3 regions of the Thermacetogenium phaeum DSM 12270 genome follow, and region 1 is predicted to be linked to each of the others. Evidence: riboswitches for the same ligand, from Rfam matches in the RefSeq annotation. Region 1 holds a riboswitch; each other region holds the start of a gene.

Region 1 (7,471 bases):
GGCAGAACGGTTCCTGTGGTTCGGCTGAGGGAGTTGTTAGGGCTGACGGGAGATTCTTCTGGGGAATTTAGCTATGTTGTAGTCTTGAAAGTTGGGGTAGGTCTTGTGGTCGATGATTTTGAAAACGAGCTTGACGTACTTTTGAAGCCGCTTCCGGGGGAGCTTGGAGGTGTGAATCTTTATGCGGGGGGTTCACTCCTTCCCGACGGTAGCATTCTGCTTGTGCTCAACCCTGAAGAATTGCTGGCAGGGGGGGGAACTAGTTCATGCCTGTTGTTAGAAGCGGAGACACTTTAGTTTTCACTGGCAGCCTCACTGTGGAGGATGCTGGGGAAGTAAAACAAAAGTTGCAGGAGTTGAAGGGGGCAACGGAGCCGCGCCTCGATCTGAGCGGGCTCGAGCGCTTCGACTTCAGCATCGCCCAGCTTCTTTTGGCTTTTGTTCGGGAGGTCAAGCTGATTGGTTTTATTCCTCCTTCTGATACCAGGTTGAGCAACATCTTGAGGTTTCTCGGAGTGTGTTAGGTGTTGGATTATCTGGCGGGCTTCATTTCAGGATTGGTCCTCGGAACTGCAGCAGTTTCGCTTGTTTTCCGGAAAAAGAAACCTTTGCAAGAACCCCCTCCACCAACCCCGATTCCGCAGATTGAGGAATCAGCGAAGGAACAGATGGACACGAGAATGCTGGAAGAATTCTTCTTGACGGTAAGAAATGTGGCTGACATTGTGGAAAAAGTGCTGGAAGAAACGCGGGTAGAGATAAGAAAAAGTACTGAGAAGTGGATAGAAGCAGTTGAACAAATGGTAGGAAGCTCTCGTGAAGGAATTGCTCAACTGAAGACAACCATTGCAGCAATTGTTTCTCGTGAGGAGGAAAAAACCGAGGATCTTTTAGAAAGAAGCCGAGATTCTGCTTCTCAGATCGTAGATACCAGCAGGGCTGCTGTCAGAAGGTTTACAGAGTGCAGTGAACAGTTTCTGGGGATAATCCAGGAGCTTCAGGAGAGCCGTTTCCGGGACTTCAAGCTGCAGATTGAGGGTGTTCTTCGACAGTCGAATATCCTCGCTTTGAACGCCGGTATTGAGGCTGCGCGGTTGGGAGCAGCAGGACGCGGCTTGGGGGTCATTGCTGGGGAGATTCAAAAATTAAACAAAATGGTTGATGAATCCCTTGATGCCATTGGGGATTTGGTGGATTCGTTGGAGTCGCAGCTGCTGGAGTTTTCCAAGACCCTTGAGGTGGTTGCTCAGGATTCGGTTAAGGCGATCGAGTATGGTGAGAGGGTGCTGGAGGCCAGTCTTGCTGAGCTCGACCGCAAGGTTGACAGCATTGCTTCTGCTCTTTCTGGGGTTGGTGGGAGGCTGGACGAGGTTGCTGGAAACCTGGGAGCAGTTGTTGAAGTGTTCCAGTATCAGGACATAGTTTCTCAGAAGCTGGGGAACATGCAGGGGGTTGTTAGGGAGTTGAGCGAGGTGCTCGATAAAGCGGTAACTTCGCTTTCCAGAAGCGAATTTGCAAACGTGCGGGAAGAACTCCTTAGTCGGATTCAGAAGCTCTACACGACCCAGAGTGAGCGGAGGCACCACGAGGATGCGACAGGTCAAAAGTGTGTTGACGAAAAGCGGGTAGGTCAGGTTATTTCCGAACTTGGAGAGAATGTCGAGCTTTTTTGAGTAGGGGTTGAAGCAAGAGAGGGAGGTGGCTTCGTGAGCAGGCGAGTGCTGGCAGTTGACGATTCAGCCACAGTGAGGTCAAGCCTCAAGCTCGTCTTGCAGGAAGCGGGTTGCGATTTGGTTTTAGCTGCGGATGGTGAAGAAGCTCTGAACAAGATAAAAAGGTCAAAAGAGAAGTTTCACCTGATCATTACCGACCTGAACATGCCGAAGATGAACGGGATCGAGCTGATCAAAGCGGTGCGTTCACTGCCGGATTACCGTTTCGTTCCGATCCTGATGTTGACGACCGAGTCCCAAGCTGACAAGAAACTGGAGGGGAAGAAGGCAGGAGCTACCGGCTGGATCGTCAAGCCGTTTACTCCCGAGCAACTCATCGGGGTGATTCAAAAGGTTCTAAGATAGCAAGGAATCCAAACATATGTTGGGCTCTTAAATTTTTAAAAGAACTGTCTTGACAATAGGGCCACCTCTGCGGCTCCGACAGAGGAACGAAAAAAGGTTTTATCCTTTAAGCTCTAAAGATAAAGAGCAAGTTAAACTTTCTCCTGCCCAAAGGATTTCTGATTTGTTGAATTACCAACGGCAGGAATAATGCCAAACTTTGTCCAATTATAATATTATTTGGCGTTAAACTCCACCAGGAAAGCCCGTCCGCTCAAGGATGAGAATTTTAAATAATGCATATTACCGAGAGCCTAGAGGGGGTAATCATAATGCTATATAATACCAGATATCACAGAATAACCCATGGGGGGGGGGGGGCATTATTTGACAACCAAACCAATTTTCAGAAAAAATGTATAATCATCTCCATCCGTGTGTTTTTACCTCCATGAGTTTCAGGCCTTCCTCGTAATTTCCTGATTTCCCCTGGAAACCGAAGAGGTTTTTTCATTTGAGGTTATTTCTTGACCGTTGAATTTAAAAAATTAAAAGAAAGCCGGCGGGTGACCCTGCAGAGGGTTTCACAGCCACGGCATTGCCTCGCCTGATAGGCTTTATCTCTGCTTTCGCCGCAGTTGGCCCGTGCTCCGGCGAACATGGGGTATGCGGCTTGCTGTAGCATGAAATAAGGGATGGTCCGATGGTAAAAAACTGGTAGTTTTCGATCTGGCGGGCGAACTTTACGGCGTGGACATATTCGACGTCCGGGAAATAGTCGGGGATACGCCAGTTACCAGAATACCAGGGCACATTAACCCATGTGTGGGAAGGAGTAATGCTCACCTCAACGGACATCTTCCGAGAAAATGCTTTCTAAGATTCTAAGAAAGGGGGAAAAATCGCTCCGCCGAGCAGGAGCGACCGGTGGTATGAAGGAAAAACTTATGGGAAGCTTGCAAGTGAGGATGACTGTTTTGTTCGGGCTGGTTGTTCTAATCGGGTGCCTTGTCCTGTCGTTGATGAGTGAGAGGCGCACAGAGCAAGCTCTGGAAATAGAGGCTAAGGACGCCATGCTCAAAGTGGCTAAGCAGGCCGCTGAGACCCAGGACAGCAGGATCCAGGCGCGGCTTTGCCTGGTGAAAAGCGTTGCCGCCCAAGATGTTATCCGCGGCAGGTGGGGTGAACGCGAAGCAAAACTGGATGAAAAAATGGCAGCCCTTCGCAGCGAAATGCAAACTGCAGCTGAACTCGGCTTCAAACAGTTCGGCATTGCCGACAGGGATGGGAACACATTCTTTTCCGACGGCGGCAAGGCCAACATCGCCGATCGGGAATACTTTAAGATTGCCCTTAGTGGAGAGACTGCCGTCTCCAGCACGATCGTCAGCAGAGATGATGATTCCGTAGTATTCGCCTATGCAGCACCGATACGCCACTATGCCACCAACGAGATAACCGGTGTACTGGTCGGTCTGGTGGACGCCACCATGTTCAGCAACTTGGTGGCCGACGTTACTTACGCCCGTACCGGTTATGCCTTTGCTGTTGACGGCAACGGCAAGACCATTGCCCATAAGGACATTGAGAGGGTATTGTCCCAGGAAAACCTGATTGAGCAGGCGGGGTCCGACAATTCTCTCCTGGCAGAGGCAGTCTCAAGGATGGCGAGGGGGGAGGAAGGGGTCAGCACATATACATTCCAGGGTCAGGAAAGGATCATGGCCTATGCACCGGTTAAAAGTACCGGCTGGTCACTGGCGGTCACCGCCCCTGCAGCCGAGGTGCTGGAAGAAGTGTCCAGCCTTAAGCATTCACTGCTGACTTTATCTGTGGTAATAATAATCATTGCTCTCTTGCTGACTTACGTAATGGCAAGAACCATTGCCACTCCTCTGATCGTGGTAGAGAAACATCTGGGGCACATAGCGGGTGGTGACTTCACGCAGCTTGTGCCGGAGAAGTTTCTCAATATGAAGGACGAGATAGGGAAGCTGGCCCGGGCGGTGGATGGGATACAGGCCGGCATCAGGCCGCTTTTATCGGACCTCAAAGATAGCGCCAAAATCCTGTCCGGCAATTCAGAAAATCTAAGCGCTGCCTCAGAAGAGATCGCCTCCTCCTCCAGTGAAGCGGCCAAAGCCATTGAGCAGGTGGCTGCAGGTGCCTCAGAACAGGCGGAGCATCTGCAGGAGATCCTCAAGCTTACAGAAAACATAGCCCATCATCTGGAGAACGTAGAAAACGAACTCGGCAACGTCAAGGACGGCAGCGAAGAGGCCTCCAGGCTGGCCGGAGTGGGCAAGAAAGAGTTGGACGTTCTTATCGCCTCCATCAACGGCGTGCATGAAGCCTTCAAAGGTGTCGTCGAGAAGCTGACCGTCTTAAGCAACTCCGTCAATCAGGTCGGTGAAATACTGGAAGTGATCAACAGTATAGCCGACCAGACGAATCTCCTGGCCTTGAACGCCGCCATTGAAGCGGCGCGTGCCGGGGAAGCCGGCCGCGGTTTCGCCGTTGTGGCGGAGGAGGTCCGTAAGCTGGCCGAAGAATCCCGCGCTTCTTCAGAAAAGATCAAGGGCCTGCTGGGCACCATTGCGGCTGAGACAAATGAAGTGGTGAACACGTCGGAGAGCGTCGACAAACAGGTTGTCGAGCAATTGGAGAGTGTGAACAACACGGTCAGGTCCTTTGATGATATCCTGGCTTCGGTTGCGGCAATAATGCCGAAGATCGAAGAAACTTACCGCCATATGGACTTGACCCTCAGGGCCAAGGACACGATACTGGATCGAGTTCAGAGCATCAGTGCGGTATCAGAGGAGACATCGGCTTCGGCCCAGCAGATATCGGCCTCGGCTGAAGAACTGTCGGCTTCCACCGAAGAGATAGCGGCTAACGCCCAGGAAGTATTAAAAGTGGCCAAAAACCTGGAAGAGCAGGTGGAGCGCTTTAAGATATGAGAATAGAATCGCAATTTTTTCGGGTGAATGGCCGTTAAATCACCGAAGTGCCCATGATTCTGGGGTCGGTCAGCAGTCTCCCTCCTGGATTTGGTGAGGGTGAATTTTGCCTCGTTGCCCTTTTTTGACTGCTGTGATAATATTATCAATCCTGTTGTTGCGGTGGTAAGAGAAGCGGGATGGAAGCGGCTACAAAAAAATTTTTTCTAGCCTGGCAGGAGAATTGTTTGGGCACGGCAAAATAAATAAATAAAAAGGAATAAATCCATATCCGGACAGGTGGCCTTTAGCAATAAAGGCTGAAAAGGGAAACCGGTGCGAATCCGGTGCGATCGCGTCACTGTGAGGGGAAGCCCCCCTGCAAGGTGCCACTGTCCGACACTTGATATCCCGCGGAGGGCCGGAGCCGGCTCAAGAAGGCATCCGCTCCCGACTGCAGAAGGGGATATTGGGTGCTGGATGGGAAGGCGCAGGGTGGGAATGCACCCGAGCCAGGAAACCTGCCTGTACCGGGGACACCGATGTCCTACGCTAGATAGGGAGGTTGTCCGCTTGCTCACCCGTTTTTGGTGGCTGCAGCCCCGGTCTTGTGTAGGCCGGGGTTTTCAATTTGGGGTTGTGGTGGCATGTTCGGAATAACGGCTGGAGGAACGCTTCTGCTGGCAGTTGGGCTGGATCTCTTGATCGGTGACCCGGAGAGCCGGTTCCACCCGGTGGCCCTGCTGGGAAAAGCGATCGCCGGATTGGAGGGTCTTCTGTATAGGGATGCCGCTTCTAGCGCTAGCCGGCGCCTGGCGGGTGCCGTTCTCGTTCTGGTCAGCGCTGCGCCTGTTTGCATCATCAGCTCACTTTTGCTGGCCCTTCTGGAGAGAGAGAGCCCGCTTCTGGCGGCGGCAGCAGGAGGGTTTTTCCTCTGGAGCACCATTGGAGCGAACAGCCTGAAGCGGGAGGCCCGCCGGGTTCTGGAATTTCTTCAGGATGGCGATCTCCAAGCGGCGCGGGAGCGGCTGGGGCTGATCGTGGGCAGGGATACGGAGCACCTGGATGAGGGGGAGATCACCAGGGCTACAGTGGAAACCGTGGCGGAGAACATTTCCGACGGGGTTATCGCTCCCCTCTTCTACTTCGCCGTCGGTGGGGTTCCCCTGGCCTTGACCTACCGGGTGATCAATACTCTGGATTCCATGGTGGGCTACCGAAACGAGAGGTACCGGGAATTCGGCTGGTTTGCCGCCAGGCTGGACGATGTTGCCAATTTCCTCCCCGCCCGCCTTACCGTACTTCTTCTGGTGGCCGGTGCTTTTCTCCTCGGTTACGACTGGCGCCGCGCCCTGTCCGTCACCTGGAGGGACGGGAGGAAACACGCAAGCCCCAACAGTGGCTATCCGGAAGCGGCGGTGGCAGGCGCCCTGGGCATCCGGCTGGGAGGCCTCAATTACTATCAGGGTATCCCCTCGCTAAGAGCGCATCTGGGGGATCCCCTGCAGCCTCTGGAGAGGTCTCAGATCGCTGCAGCCGTAAGGCTGGTCGACGCTGTGCTGTTCCTGTTTCTGTTCCTCTATTATGCCCTCTTCCTGCTTGCCGGCGGAAGCAACATCTTTCCCGGAGGGGGTTGGCGATGATCTTGCAGGGAACTGCCCTGATGCCGGGTTCCTGCGGGGAGCTGGTGCAGGGTACGCTACAAGGGGTTAATTTCCTGGTGACCTGTCCGGTCAACTGGTTCAGCAGGGTTACCGTTCATGTCGGCCCCTCGCTCAGGGATGCTTATCCGGCAGGGCGCTCGAAAACGGCACGGGCGGTGCGGAAGCTGCTCGACTGGTGTGGCTGCGAGGATTTCGGGGCGGTGATTGAGGTTGCCTCCACTATCCCTGTGGGCAAAGGGATGGCCAGCAGCACCGCCGACCTGGCTGCCGGCTGTTATGCCGTGGCAGCGGCCCTGGGGATCCGGCCGGATCCAGCTTTAATAGCCCGGATTGCCCTCTCCATCGAGCCCTCCGACGGGACGTTCCTGCCCGGCATCGCTCTCTTTGACCACGTCAGGGGGCGGCTTCGTGAGGGGCTGGGAAACCCCCTTTCCTTGGGCATCCTAGTTCTCGACTTTGGTGGCCGGGTGGATACCCTGGGGTTCAACAGGCGCCCGGACTTGCGTGATTTGAACAGGGAGAACGAGCCCCAGGTGGAGCGCGCTTTGGATCTCGTCCGGCAGGGGCTGCTTCAAGGGGACCCGGTTCTTCTGGGACAGGGGGCAACGATGAGCACTCTGGCACACCAGAGGATTCTCCCCAAGCCCCGCCTTGAAGAGCTGATCGATTTTGCCGGCAGGCTGGGCGCCTATGGTGTCAATGTGGCCCACAGCGGCACCGTGGCCGGGGTGCTGGTGGCGCCGGGGATGGAAAGGGACTGCGGTTTCACCTGCAGGATCCTTGAACGCTTTCCGGAGTTGAAGGCCTG
Region 2 (7,471 bases), 740 kb from region 1:
CACCGGGATCGATCACCACTCCCTCCTTCGTTTCTTCACACCAAACAAGAAAGCAGTTGGCCGCCAGGGCACCCACTGCCAGGCACTTTACCAGCATCTTATTTTGCTTACCTCCCTGCATTTATTAAAATCTCTTCTTGCTGTCCAACAGGATGGTTACGGGACCATCGTTGATGATTCCGACCTCCATCTTCGTTCGGAACTCACCGGTAACCAGGTTAAGCCCACTCTCTCCCAGATACCTTAAAAGCATCTCCAACAAAGGGCTGGCCTCCTCCGGTGCGGCTGCCTCCGTAAAACTCGGCCGCCTCCCCTTGCGACAATCACCGTAAAGGGTAAACTGCGATACCACCAGAAGATCCCCACCCATATCGCAGACCGAATAATTGAATTTTCCCTCACCATCGGGAAATATCCGCAGATTTAAAATCTTCTCGGCGAGGTAACGGGCATCCTCACTGCTGTCATCTTTCCCTACCCCCACCAGGATGACAAGACCGGTGCCAATCGAACGCCTCTCTTTACCCTCTATCTGCACCCAACCTCTGCTCACCCTTTGGACCACAGCTCGCACGACAAACACTCCTTATTTAGGAACAACCCTGTGAACCTCTAGCACATCACTGACACGGCTCACTTTTTGCATAACAGTGTAAAGGTGTTCTATATCACGTATCTCCAGTTTCAGGTTGACGAGGGCCATTTTGTTCTTCTTGGCCCTGGCATTGACGGCATTGATGACGGTCCTGGTATCAGCAATGGTGTTCATGATGTCAGTAGTCAAATGCGGCCTGTCGAGTGCCTTGACTTCAATTTCCACCTGGTACGTCGTCGGGACATCTTCCTCCCAGCTCACATCGATCATTCTCTCCCTTTCCCCTTGAAAGTGGTAAGCTATATTCGGGCAATCCACCCTGTGGACGGATACCCCTCTTCCCCTGGTAATATACCCGATAATCTGGTCACCGGGCAAGGGATTGCAGCAGTGGGAAAGATGTACAGCAAGATTTTTTACCCCCCGGACGCGCACCCCTGTTGATACCGGTGCCCGCTTTTCCGGGACCTTGACCAAAAAGCCGGGTTCTTTTTCTGCGGCGGGGAGCTCAGGAGGCTCTTCTTTTTTCCGGAGCTCATCCCGTACCTTGGCGATTACGCTCAATGGTGAAATCGTCCCATCGCCGATCCCGGCATAGAGATCGTTTTCGGTCTGAAAGCCAAGCCGCTGACAGATGGCATCTTTACCTTCCAGTTTATAAAAGCTGGACGAGTCGTACCCCTGTCTGCGCAGCTCCTTCTCCAGCAGTTCTCTGCCCCGCAGGATGTTATCCTCTTTTTTCTCCTTTTTGTACCACTGCCTGATGCGGTTCTTAGCCTGGGACGTCTTAACGATTGAAAGCCAGTCCCGACTCGGGCCGCCGCTCTGCTTGGACGTCAGGATTTCTACGATGTCCCCATTTTTTAACCGATAATCAAGCGGTACAATCCTGCCGTTGACCTTCGCTCCGATGCAGCGATGACCTACTTCCGTATGGATGCGGTAGGCAAAATCAATGGGAACTGAACCGGACGGCAACTCGACAACATCCCCTTTGGGGGTAAAAACAAACACGACATCGGAAAAAAGGTCAATTTTCAAGGACTCCATAAATTCCCTGGCGTCCCTTAGTTCATGCTGCCATTCCAGAATCTGCCGGAGCCAGGAAAGCTTTTTTTCGAATTCGGGGTCGTTCAGCCGACCCCCCTCCTTATATCGCCAATGGGCGGCGATTCCGTACTCGGCGGTGCGGTGCATTTCGAATGTCCTGATCTGCAATTCAAAGGGCTCACCGAGGGGTCCCACCAAAGTGGTATGCAGCGACTGGTACATGTTCTGCTTGGGCATGGCGATGTAATCCTTAAATCGCCCCGGAATAGGCTTCCACATGGTATGCACTATACCCAGGGTTGCGTAACACTCCTTAACCGTCTCGACGATCACCCTGACGGCCACCAGATCGTAGATCTCTGAGAGGTCCTTCCCCTGATCGACCATTTTCCTGTAGATGCTGTAAAAATTCTTGGGACGGCCGGAGATTTCCGCCTTAATACCCGCTTCCGTCAGCTTTTCGCGGAGCTTTGTGATCACCAAATTGATATAATCCTCTCGCTCTTTGCGCTTTTTAGCGATCCTATCTGCCAGCTCATAGTATTTATCCGGCTCCAGGTAGCGAAAAGCCAGATCCTCCATCTCCCACTTAATCTTGTAAATGCCCAGGCGGTGAGCAACAGGAGCGAAGATCTCCAGTGTTTCCCGCGCTATTTCCCGCTGCTTGGGAACCTCATGGGCTCCCAGGGTGCGCAAATTATGCAGGCGGTCAGCCAGTTTTATCAGTATCACCCGGATGTCACGCGCCATTGCCAGGAACATCTTGCGCAAATTCTCCGCATGCCGGTCTTCCTTCGACTTGTATTCGATCTTTCCCAGTTTGGTCACTCCGGCTACAAGGAAGCGCACCTCTGGTCCAAAATCTGTCTCAATATCCTGCAAAGATGTATTGGTATCCTCCACAACATCGTGCAGCAAACCGGCTACAATAGAGGTTATATCCAGCTGCAGATCTGCCAGAATGCAAGCAACTTGCAACGGATGCTCGATAAAAGCCTCGCCGGAATTGCGAAACTGCCCTCGATGGGCTTCTTTGGCAAAGAGATAGGCGCGCTCCACCAGTTCTCTATCAAAATTCGGGTAGTATTGTTCAATTTTAGCTAATAAGCGCGCCAAACTCATCTGTTAACCCCCTGTCTACTAGATAATATCGTATGTTAGACAAGATGAACCAGTCAAGTGGCGGCTATTTGGGGCGCAAAGGGGGCCTACTCTTCTTGTTTCCGTAACACCCGATGAAAATTCCCATCACAAGCCCGATCAGAACCGTTCCAAAAATCACCAACACCAGAGGCATTTCCGGTATTGTCCAAAAAAAGAATCTGATGGCCACAGGTCCCGCATTCTGCACGGCAAAAACCGCAATGAGAATAGCGAAGGCAAAAATACCCAAAAAAAAGCCAGGCATGATCTCCGTCCTCCAAACCCGAATAATTTCACCTTCATCTGAGATTATTCTCCCTCTGAAGCCGAATTCCTCCCATCTTTTTCCCCCTTCAGTGACAGCATGCACTCTGTTTGTGTGCAATCGGAACAGTCATAGCCGATCCGGCAGGGCTCTACGTGAATCAGCACATGGGAGCCGGGATAAGCCTCCCGAATCTTCTCTTCAATGGCATCACAAATCATATGACTCTCCGAAACATTAAAATGCTGCGGCATCACCAAATGCAAATCAATAAAGCGCTCCGACCCCGCCTTGCGCGTTCTCAGCTCATGATAGCCGACAAAATTTGCCCCGTAAGCGGCTATTATCTCCATGATCCTTTTCTCTTCTTGCGACGGCAGGCTGGTATCCAGCAACGGTAAAAAGGCTTTTCTCGTCAGATCATAAGCCGCCTTAATAATCAACAAGCCGACACCAATGGCAATCAGGGGATCGAACAGTTGAAGACCTGTGACCCATAGCAGCAGCAATCCCCCGGCCACACCCACCGACGTATAAACATCTGTTCTCAAGTGCCAGGCATCGGCCTCCAGAGCAACAGAGTCGGACTCCTGAGCAGTTTTCATCAGGAGTGAAGATATAACCCAATTGATAACAGCAGAAAAACCCATAACAATTAGGCCCCAAAAAGGCGCTGCCACTCTGGCCCCTGTGATCAGCTTGATAACCGCTTCCCTGATAATCCATGCAGCCGCCATAAAGATCAAAATGGCTTCAATTACACCGGAAACGTTCTCAATTTTCCCGTGTCCGTACCGGTGCTCGGCATCAGGCGGTTTGCTGCTTTTGCTAACTGCGAAAAAAGCGATTACTGCTGCTATTAAATCCAGTCCGGAATGGATCGCCTCGGAAAGAACACTGACAGAGTTTATAGCCACCCCTACAGCCAACTTGAAGACTACAAGGACGGTGTTCGAAAGAACCGAAAGCCTGGCTACCTCTACTTTTTTCAATTGTCAGTACCTCCCGGTCGTTTATATATGCGTTTATATAATAATAAAAAGGAACTTCACCAGGGTTTTTAACTTGATGAAGTCCCACGGGATATCTGTGCGAACCCGCTGTCCGTAAAGACCCGGCACAGGCAACGGCCCAGCCTGACATTGTCATAAAGATATTATCATAACGGGCAACAGCAGGCAATTAAATGATAATTGATATCAAAGATAACTCTCTATATCCAGCTCAATGCAAACCCTCGTCGCTAACCCCCGCTTCTTCGAATGTGGCCATTTCTCTGACGATCTTCAAGGCGGCGTCAATTATAGTAAAGGCGAGGGCGGCTCCCGTTCCTTCTCCGAGCCTCATTCTCATATGAAGCATGGGCTCGACTCCAAGCCAGGTAAGCATGATTCTGTGCCCTGGTTCCTCGGATAGGTGAGAGGCGATCATATAATCCACCGCCCGGGGCGCCAATGAACGGGCGATCATGGCAGCAGCACCGGAGATGAAACCGTCGATCACGACCGGAACCCGGGAAGCGGCAGCCCCGAGGATCACCCCGGCCAGGCCGCCGATCTCAAAGCCGCCCACCTTCGCCAGCACATCCAAGCCGTCCCGGGGATCCGGAGTGTTCACTGCAAGCGCCTTCTCTATCAACTGGGCCTTGCGCTGCACACCTTCGGGATTCAGACCCGTTCCCTTCCCCGTCAGAAGAGGCACGGGGAAACCTGTAAATGCCGCCAGGATGGCGGTGCTCGGCGTCGTATTGCCGATACCCATATCCCCCGTGGCCAGCAGCTGGGTGCCCCCCCTGATCTCCTCTGTGGCAATTTCGATCCCCGCCTCTACAGCGGCACGCGCCTGCTCTCTGGTCATAGCAGGCCCCTCAGCGATATTATTTGTACCGGGCCCAATGCGTCGTACGACCAGGCGCGGGTCGTCGACAACTTTGGCCATTCCCATATCGACACAAACCACCCGGGCACCGGCATGCCTTGTTAACACATTAATGGCAGCCCCTCCGTTAAGGAAGCCCCTCACCATTTGCGGTGTTACCTCCTGGGAAGCAGCGCTGACTCCCTCTCTGGCTATCCCGTGATCCCCCGCCATGGTTATCACCGCCTTTTTCTCCAACCAGGGCATTGTTTCCCCGGTGATGCCGGCTATTTTAATCGCCACATCTTCCAGCATTCCCAGGCTGCCCATAGGCTTAATCAAGGCATCCTGGCGCCGACGCGCCCTTGCCTGAGCCTCCTTATCAAGCTCCCCAATTTTTGCAATTGTTTCTTCAAACAACAATTCGATCAGACCCCCTACATTTTTATATTCATTACCGTGCTTCCGGTAGCACGGATTAGCGGCCGGTGATAATGTATCTCTTACCCCTCCGTTACCGGTGACGACCTTGCCTGCGAGTTGTCTTCACAGAGGCTGGTCGGCATGGTATTTCAACCCACAGGCCGGCAAACATGCCGGGCGCACACCAAAAAGTCCCCAGCCACTAATGGCTGGGGACTTTACCATCATCCCTCAGAGAGCCCTGTCGGCAGGCAGGTCTCCTGGCTCCAGGTCATCCATCAACCGCGCCTTCCCGCCCCGGTGTTCCGTGGCAGTGGCCTCCCGCGGCCTGTCCCTGGTTACAGTGGCGGGTCCGCTCAGGACTTACACCTGATTCCCTATTCTCCCGTAACACGGGCACCTGCCAACGTAAAAACTGATTTAATTGTCACCGTTCGTGTCAATTATACCGATGTTTAACAGATAATTCAAGAACAAAAAAAATCAAACACCTTCTCCCCTTAAGCGCCGGTAGTCATACCAGAGCGGGCTGGCTACAAAGATCGATGAATAACACCCGGCCGTCACCCCGATCAGCAGGACAATCATAAAGGTTCTGATGGTCACTCCCCCGAAGAAAATCAGAGCCACCAGACAGAAAAGCACAGCCAGGACGGTGTTGATCGATCGGGCCAAGGTCTGAATGATGCTTTTATGAAAAATCTCATCCAGAAGCTCCCCTTTCTTGCGTTTCTTCAGGTTCTCGCGGATACGGTCAAAAACGACTATGGTATCGTTAATCGAATACCCAACAATCGTCAACAGAGCAGCGATAAACGACCCGTCAACCTCTAATCCCAGAATACTTGTTAATCCCACCGTCACCAGGATATCATGAAAAAGAGCAGAAACAGCTGCCAGCCCCGACAGGAACTCAAAGCGGATGGTAATGTAAACGATCATCAGAGCGAAAGCTATGGCGAGAGCTAAAAGGGCTTTGTTGCGCAATTCCTTTCCGATGGTCGGCCCCACATTCTCGTTGCGCAGCAGCTCGTAACTGCCGAACTTTTCTCGAAGAGCCTGCAAGAGAGAACCGCTCTCCTTCTGAGAGAGGTCCCGGGCTCGGATAATGATGATATTCCCGGCGGCAGTCTGCACATTCGCCTTCTCAACGCCAACGTCCTCTAAAACCGGAAGGACATCCCCTGACTCCACCGCCTTTTTAAATTTGAGTTCGATATAACTGCCTCCTCGAAAATCAATCCCCAGGTTGAGGCCTTTTACGGCTAAGGAGATCAAACCGGGTACGATAACCAACAGCGATATCAGATACCAGTACTTCCTCAACTTGATCAGATTCACTTCAAAGCCCTCCTCCTTTAAACCCCATAGGCCTTCGGATTAACTACCAACCGCGACCGCGCCACCAGATGCAGTACGAATCGGGTAAAGGTGATCGCAGTAAACATGCTCACCAGGATACCGATGCTCAAAGTTATCGCAAATCCTCTGATGGGACCGCTCCCCAGGTAATAAAGGACTCCTGCAGCAATCAATGTCGTCACATTGGCATCCAAAATCGCCCGGAAGGCATTATAGAAGCCCGCATCGATGGCAGAACGCAGGGTTTTTCCGGCCCGCAACTCCTCCTTTAACCTTTCGTAAATAATAATGTTGGAGTCAACCGCCATTCCGATGGAGAGAATGAAACCGGCAATGCCCGGCAAGGTTAAAGTCGCTTTGAACAGGAGAAAAACAGAGATGACGATCAATCCATAAACGATCAGGGAAAGGTTGGCAATTACGCCCGGCCAGCGGTAGTACAAAATCATAAAGATGAATATCAAAGCAACGCCGATGATTCCGGCCTTCAGGCTCCGCTCCAGGGATTCCTTCCCCAGGGTCGGGCCGACGCTCCTCTTTTCCAAAAGCTTCACATTAACGGGAAGGGCTCCGGAGCGCAGCAAAATGGCTTCCTTCTGAGCCTCCTCCAGTGTCTCGTACCCGCCGCTGATGACGGCATTACCATCAGGAATGGGATCCCTCACCACCGGGGCGGTCAAAAGCCTTTCATCCAGGTAGATGGCAATCCTCCTGCCCACATTGGCGGTCGTCACCTCACTAAAAATCCTGGCACCTTCCTTATCGAATTTCAAAAC
Region 3 (7,471 bases), 190 kb from region 1:
GTTGCCGGGATCAGAGCCCTGTTGTCCGATGTTCCGAGGGTCAGCCGGGCGATGTGGGGGGCGGCCAGTCCGATGAAGGCCACCGGCCCGGCGAAGGCCGTCACCAGAGCTGTGAGGGTGCTGGCGATCAACACAAGAACGACCCTCAGCGACTTGATGTTCACTCCCATACTCCTGGCATAGTCCTCCCCCAGCAACAGGGCATTCAGCGGCTTGCAGAGAAGATAGGAGACAGCCAGCAGCGCTCCGCCCGCCACCGCCAAAACACTCACCTGTTCCCACCCGAAGCCTGAAAAACTCCCCATAGTCCAGAGAACAAAGTTGTGAAGGTTCTCCTTCTCCGCAAGAGCCTCCAGGATGGTGGTTCCCGCCCCGCACACGTAGCCGATCATCAAACCGACGACCAGCAAAGTGACCACCTGCTTGACCCTCCCCGATACAGCCACGATCAGGATGACCACCGCCAGGGCGCCGGCGAAGGCCCCCAGGCTCAGCAGATACGGCGGTATCGTTCCCATCTCCAGGACGACCCCTGTCAGCATCAGGATGGCCACTATCAGGGTGGCGCCGGAAGAGACTCCCAGCACATAGGGATCGACAATCGGATTGCGAAAGAAGATCTGCAGCAGCAGGCCGCTGACAGAGAGCGCCGCTCCCCCGAGGATGGCAGCCAGGGTACGGGGCAAGCGGATATCCCATACCACCTTATCGTAGACAGCGTTCTCTCCCTGGCGGAGCAGAACCCGCACCAGATCGTGCAAGGAGATCCGAACCGACCCCAGCACAATGTTTAAAACCGCAAACAGGATCAGCATCGCCACAAACAGAACAAAAAGCAACGGCATCTTGTTCCTCTTGTCAAGACGGAATGCGATCAACAACACCTCCTCCGAGGACCCCATTAAAATCATGTCCCTAGAGTATAACCTGTTGTTTGACCTTAAGCCGGCGGTAGCTTCAAGAAGTGTTTTAATTGATAACCCGGGAAAAGAGCCGGGTGGAAAATAGCCGCCAGGTCCTCGATCACCTCATCGGTTTTATCCAAAGACTGCCAGTACCAGGGCTGGTAACCCCATACGTTGCCTTTCTTGAGCACCGGCAAATCCGCCATAAGTCTCGACTGGTCGGTGATGTGGGCAATCGTATTGCGGCCAAGGTTCATCATGGTATCATCGATATAGATATCCGCCTCTTTGCCCAGGGCATAATACTCCTCAAAGGTAATCGCCCTGCTGCCTGTTCCTTTATTGCCTTTAAAAAGGTAATCACCTCCGGCCATGGCGATCATCCTGGCCACATAGGAATCTGCGGCAGGAACATAAGCCTTACCCTGGTAAATCAACCCCCATATAACCTTCGGTTTGTCTTTGACCTTGGCCACCTTCGCCGTGATTTCTGCGATCCTTTTCTCGGCACCATCAAAGAAATCAGATGCCTGCTGCTCCTTGTCATAGAAAGCGGCGATAAACTTGATCCACTCGAGCCTTCCCAAGGGATCATTTTCCAGCCATTCATTGTCTACAGCTACCGGAATGTTTAGCTCCTCCAATTTCTGCAGCGCCCGGGCATCATTAGGCCCTCCTGTGGACATGAAAACGAGATCCGGTTTCAAGGCCACGATCTTGTCGTAATCCAAAGGCCCCATCCCGCCTCCAACCAGCTGAATGCTGCCGCTCTCCATCCCCGCCTTGACCTGATCGATATACCACTGATCCTTTTCAGTGGTCACTCCGACGATGCTGCCCAACACGCCCAAAGGCCTCATCAGGGAAGCCTGGGTTGTAGAAGTTATCACAACCCTTTTCACCGGAGTATAAACCACAGGCAGGTTTTTATATTCGGACGGTACTTTTTGGCCCCTGGGAACCAGGAGCATGACTCGCTTATTGCCGTCGGTGACCTTTTTACAGCCGTCAGCAAGGTTCTCAATCTTAAAACCCCTGGCATATTTCAAGGTGACAGCACCAGCTACTGACGCCTTGTCTGCCTTGCTGCAGCCTGCCAGTAAAAACAGAGATAAAAGCACGCTTATGACAACCAAGAGCTTTTGCAACGACCTCGACATAAAATCAAACCTCCTCATTTGTGGTTATGACATAGTAAGGATCTGCCGTTCAAATAAACCTAAAGGATAACCGGCCCTTCCCTAGGGGTCGTAGCTATCCTGTTCATCTGACGAAATTCTTCACCGACCAGACGATCTGGGCAGATTCAAGCTCATCCAACTCCAGATATCCGGCCTTCATGGCTTCGGCAATTTTGCGCGCCAGTCCCATCCTGGGATAACCCTTTTCCGTGTCGATGACCAGGCTTTTTATCCCCTCTGCGGCAATTTTCCGGGCCATACGCAGGGCGTCATCGACAGGATCGCCTCCATTCAGCGCTACATTGGCCCTTCCATCAGTCACGAGGATAATAAAGGGTATCGTCTGGGGATCTCTGAGCATTGCCACCTTGAGCACCTCGTATCCCCTGTACAGTCCGGCCGCAAGCGGTGTCCTCCCTCCTGTGGGCAGGTCTCTCAGTTTTTTCTGTGCCAGGTCAACGCTTCTGGTCACTCCGAGGAGGAGTTCCGCATCGTTCTTTCTAAAAGAGATCATCCCAACCCTATCCCGCTTTTGATAGGCATCGGTTAGCAGCGACAAGACCGCACCCTTCACGGCCCTCATCCTCCGGTTGGCCCCCATTGATCCGCTGGCATCGACCACAAAGAGGATGGTGCTGCCGGTTCGGCGTTCCCTGATCTTTTCTCGAAAATCGGAATTACAAATTGCCAGCGCCACGCCGTCCTTTTCCCTTTGCCTCTGGAACGGTGCCGCCGCCCGGATGGTGGCGTCAAAGGCAATATCCCGCGGCTTTCCCCTGGGGAAACAATATTTTACATACCTCCCCTCCCTACCCTTAGTCGCGGACAGGCTTCTCTTTCCACTTCCTCTGCGCTGCAGCCTGTCTTGCGGCCTGATCTCCCACGGGACAACGGCAAAGATCTCGCCCGGCTCTTCGACATTTTCCTCGCTTCCGAATGCTCCTGCCTGCTGACTGCCGTTTTTACCTCCATCCATTTCACCACTACCTGCCGGAGAATCTCCGCCGTTCTCCGGTTCCTGATTGAGATTCTGGTATTCCTGTGTGACGCTCTCATCCCTGCTCCGATCTCCTTCCGGGAGATCGGCACCCCTCTTCCGCTCATCGGTTTCATCAATCGGAGGCTCCTGTTCCTGCAGACAGATGCAGGTCTGGTTTCTTTCTCTAACCCTGTGGGGCAGCGCATATCGCGCAGCCTCTTTAATATCCTCGATGATAATGCGGTTCCTGCCGCAGATGGCTGCAATGGACTTTGCGGTTTCCACAATGGCAATTTCCGCCCGGTGACCGGCACAATTCCCTTTCTCCGCCATCTCGCCAGCCAGACTCATAGCATGCTCGGTGACCTGCACCCTTTCCAGCCTCTCACGCGCCTGAGCGATGCTTGCCCTGATCTCTTCGCTTTCCTTCTGCCACTTTTTCACATAGCCCGCCGGGTCCCTTTCATACTCAAGCCTCCTTTTGATGACATCCTTCCTTAAGGCCAGATCCTCCAGTCCCTTGACTTCGACATAAAGCCCAAACCTGTCGAGTAACTGCGGCCGCAGCATCCCCTCCTCGGGGTTCATGGTTCCCACCAACACAAATCTTGACGGATGGCTGTAAGATATCCCCTCCCGCTCAACCCGATTGACCCCTGAAGCAGACACTTCCAGGATGCAATTGACTATATTCTCGGGCAACAGGTTAACTTCATCGACATAAAGGATGTTCCCGTCGGCTTTCTGGAAGATCCCCGGTTCGAAGGCCTTCTTCCCTTCCTTGACCGCTCTCTCCAGATCCAGGGTCCCCACCAAGCAGTCTTCGGTCACATTGAGCGGGAGTTCCACCACTTTTATCCCGGGCAACAAAGCTGCCAGCCCCCGGACAAGGGTGGACTTGGCGGTTCCCTTCTCTCCGGAGATCAGCACCCCACCGATCGACGGGTTGACTGCATTCCAGATCAGAGCCTTTTTGACAGCATCCTGCCCTTCCACAGCAGCGAACGGAAAGACCAAGTTGTGTCCCACCTGAGATTCACCCTCTCGCGCTACTGTAAATCATTTCCTCGACCTTGGAGAAGTCGATGATACCCTCCTCAAAGGGTTTCCTCCTCATCCTGTGCGGCAATACCAGTGAGGCGGCTTTGAGCATATCCTCAAAGGTAACACTCTCCCGATTATTGAATGCCGCAATAGTGATTGCCGCCTTGATCATGTAGATATCGGCTCTGTGGCCGTCAACATCCATGGCAATCGATATCTTGGCAGCTATTTCCAGCATCTCATCGCTGCACGACACCTCCGGCAGGCGCAATTTTGCCGCTTCAATCCGGTGGCTGAGCTCCTGCTGCGCCTCTTGGTACGCTGTAGCGAAAGACTCCGGATCCTGTTCGTACTGGAGTCTCCTTTTGATCACCTCGGCCCGGGTAACCGGATCCTTCTCCCCGGTCACATCCACCACCAGACCGAATCTGTCCAAAAGCTGTGGCCGCAAATCACCCTCCTCGGGATTCATCGTCCCCACCAGAACAAATCTTGAGGGGTGGCTGTAGGAGATCCCCTCCCTCTCGATGGCATTGACCCCCATGGCGGCAGCGTCAAGCAGAAGATCCACAACATGATCCTCCAGCAAGTTCACTTCATCGACATAGAGGATATTGCGATTGGCCTGGGCCAGGATCCCCGGTTCAAACCTCTTCTCTCCTGTTTTGATGGCATGTTCGATGTCCAGCGTGCCGACTACCCTATCCTCGGTGGCGCTGATCGGCAGCTCCACAACCCTCATCTTCGATTTCCTTACTGCCAGTCTTCCTTCCTTGCGCTTCCTCTCCCGGCAGGTATCACACATGGCGCTTTCGTCATCGGGATCACACCCAAACATACAATCCGCCACCTGCTTCCTTTCCGGCAGCAACTCGGCCAGAGCGCGCACTGCTGTGGATTTGGCCGTCCCCTTTTCACCCCTGATCAATACACCGCCCAGCAGAGGATTGATCACATTTAGAATAAGGGCTTCCTTCATCCGCTCCTGGCCAACAATGGCGGTAAATGGAAAACACCTTTTTGTGCCGTCCATGGTTACATCTCCTCCAATGCTGCTCCCAATTTATAATCGGGCATCTTTCTGCCAGCCGCTCTCGCTCTTTCGGTTCAGACAAGGCCTCTTTGCCGACTCCTGCCAGTTCAGCCGCACCTTCCAGTGCGGGTTGCCAGATTACCCAGCGTGCCTGGCAGGCCTCCCCGGGTAAGAGCGTTGACTTTTCCTCCATCTACCCGCCGCATAGACTGTCACCCATAAGCCTCCGCCCATGCCGGGCGCACATAAATAAATCCCGGCCTCCATGGGCCGGGATCGCAATTCAACCATAATTAAACAGCCAGCTTGGACCTCTGGATGGGAGGCGCTCAAGTCGAAACTCCAGGCAGGTCTACTGGCTCATAGCTCATCGCTGGCTTCCACCTTCCCAGATATCACTATCCAGTGGTTTTTTGGAGCAGCTCGCTATTCACAGTGGCCCCACCGCTCAGGACTTTCACCTGATTCCCTATTCTCCCCGGCTGCTCACACCGGGGCACCTGGAGCCTTATTTAATTATTTAATTGTGTGATACCACTTCAGAAATAGCGATTTAGTCGTCCAGGCAAGTGCACCTCTAATAGGCTGACAGCCAAAAAGAACACTAAATATCGGCTTTCCATGAACTCAAATGGACTTTTTGCAGCAGTACTTATTTGTTATTTATCATTTGTATTATATACATCTCCGGTTTTGTTATCAAGAGGTACAGGTTACTACGGGTAATTCATAGGCAGCATCAACTACAAGATGAAGCTTATAGCCAAACCACGAAACTACTTTCTCCCACAGTGTGAACATACAGCATATCTTCCGCCATACGAGCTACAGATCCTCCAGGTCTCTAAATAGCGCTGTCTTTGCCTTTTGGATCTCTTCGTCGGCAATGTCGCCGCTCCGCACGCTGCCAAACAGAGAGGGTTTGGCTTTCTTTTGGCCGGTCCTCGCAGCTATGTTATGAAGGATGTCCCGCTTGCCTCTTTTAAACGTTCCACGTTCGGCGTTCTGCGTTCGAGGTTGAGGGTTCGATGTGCCGCTTTTCTTTTCTCGGGGAGCTGTAAGTTGGTTCACCTGCCAGGCTTCGATGTCAAATCGATTAAGGCGTAGGCTTCGGGGAAGAAGAGCTGTTATTTCCGCTGACCGGGAACCTGCCTGCCCTAGGGAATATAATTCTTCAAGATACACTTACTGAATGAACCTGCTCAGCTCCTCCCAGATGATGCTCCGGGCTTCTTCCAAGGAGCCGACGACAAACAGCCGGTCCAGCACCCGGTCCAGCGCATCCATGTCGGTCAGTTGCGGCACCTTTTCCTGTATGGCCGCAGAATCCGCTCCAAACCTGCAAGCCAGGTACCTGCATATGACCTCCTGCTTGGCTTTAATTTTACCTTCCACAAGGCCTTCCGCAAGGCCTTCCGCACGGCCTTCGGCACGACCTTCGGCACGTCCTTCCGCAAGGCCTTCCGCACGGCCCTTTTCATGCCAGCTGGTGGTTATTTGCATAATGGCATCAACCTCCTTTTTGTCCATTTTACCCAATTCCCGGTAAAGTTGTTCTTCTTCCTCGCGGTCCAGCTTCAGGTAGGTCTCGAAAAAGGCGGCCAGCAACTCCATCCGCGCCGGGTCCAGCTTCATCCGGGCCAGCATGCGCAGGAATTCCAGCTTTACTCGAACCCTTTCTCCCGGCCTGAAGCCCATTTTGCTTAACAGCGCCGCTGCTACCGGATTATCACTATGAATGTACTCCCGCCAGTCAAGTTTCTTTAACTCCAGCTTGTAAAACCGGAAATTTAGAACATCCAGGAAGGGAAAGACAATCTCGAAGCTGTCCGGTTCATCCCGTACCCGGTCGTAGCCAAATACGGCCACCGGCAATATCTTCCGCCGGTGCTTCTCGTATAACCGGCTGAAGTAAACGAACATCCGCTCGTTAAAGTTCTTTTGGACGTACGATTGCGGTTCAATGTGTACCAGAATCAAACCGGGCTGGCCCTTAAGCCTTGTTTCCACCAGAATGTCCACTTCATGTCTTTCACCGGCTGCAACGTCGGTGAAGATTTCTTGCTGGAGAAATCTGATCTGGGTCAGGTCAATGGAACGAGCAGCTTCCGGAAAGAACAACTCCATGAACTCGGCGAAAAAGCTCTCCAAAAGTTCTTTGAACAAACGATCATGGTCAATTTGATTTTCTGTCATCTGACGGTTCTCCCGTTAAATCGTTGTAACGAGCACACCCGGTCTTTTCAGTTTTCGTGACACTTTAAGTATACCAGGGTTTTTGCCGGCAAACAATTTTCCCTGACCAGTTTCTTCAAGATAATGCAACAGT

What was found. Region 1 has a riboswitch for cobalamin ahead of cbiB (adenosylcobinamide-phosphate synthase CbiB). Riboswitches for the same ligand answer to the same signal wherever they lie in the genome.
Region 2: another riboswitch for cobalamin. It lies ahead of cobT (nicotinate-nucleotide--dimethylbenzimidazole phosphoribosyltransferase); the one in region 1 lies ahead of cbiB (adenosylcobinamide-phosphate synthase CbiB).
Region 3: another riboswitch for cobalamin. It lies ahead of TPH_RS01725 (ATP-binding protein); the one in region 1 lies ahead of cbiB (adenosylcobinamide-phosphate synthase CbiB).

What each region holds. Positions count from the first base shown of each region.
Region 1 is NC_018870.1:528,039-535,509, forward strand. Features, by position in the region: gene TPH_RS02580 (chemotaxis protein CheA) at 1-297, shown strand, start outside; gene TPH_RS02585 (STAS domain-containing protein) at 267-524, shown strand; gene TPH_RS02590 (methyl-accepting chemotaxis protein) at 669-1,673, shown strand; gene TPH_RS02595 (response regulator) at 1,707-2,078, shown strand; gene TPH_RS14615 (chemotaxis protein CheW) at 2,772-2,945, shown strand; gene TPH_RS02600 (methyl-accepting chemotaxis protein) at 2,990-5,020, shown strand; cobalamin riboswitch at 5,281-5,542, shown strand; gene cbiB (adenosylcobinamide-phosphate synthase CbiB) at 5,647-6,642, shown strand; gene TPH_RS02610 (GHMP family kinase ATP-binding protein) at 6,639-7,471, shown strand, end outside.
Region 2 is NC_018870.1:1,263,119-1,270,589, reverse strand. Features, by position in the region: gene TPH_RS06270 (MBL fold metallo-hydrolase) at 1-121, opposite strand, end outside; gene dtd (D-aminoacyl-tRNA deacylase) at 125-574, opposite strand; gene TPH_RS06260 (RelA/SpoT family protein) at 587-2,767, opposite strand; gene TPH_RS06255 (LapA family protein) at 2,832-3,053, opposite strand; gene TPH_RS06250 (cation diffusion facilitator family transporter) at 3,098-4,045, opposite strand; gene cobT (nicotinate-nucleotide--dimethylbenzimidazole phosphoribosyltransferase) at 4,278-5,333, opposite strand; cobalamin riboswitch at 5,567-5,752, opposite strand; gene secF (protein translocase subunit SecF) at 5,817-6,674, opposite strand; gene secD (protein translocase subunit SecD) at 6,692-7,471, opposite strand, start outside.
Region 3 is NC_018870.1:341,618-349,088, reverse strand. Features, by position in the region: gene TPH_RS01740 (FecCD family ABC transporter permease) at 1-884, opposite strand, end outside; gene TPH_RS01735 (ABC transporter substrate-binding protein) at 941-2,065, opposite strand; gene TPH_RS01730 (magnesium chelatase subunit D family protein) at 2,169-4,094, opposite strand; gene TPH_RS01725 (ATP-binding protein) at 4,102-5,142, opposite strand; cobalamin riboswitch at 5,471-5,661, opposite strand; gene TPH_RS01715 (Rpn family recombination-promoting nuclease/putative transposase) at 6,328-7,338, opposite strand.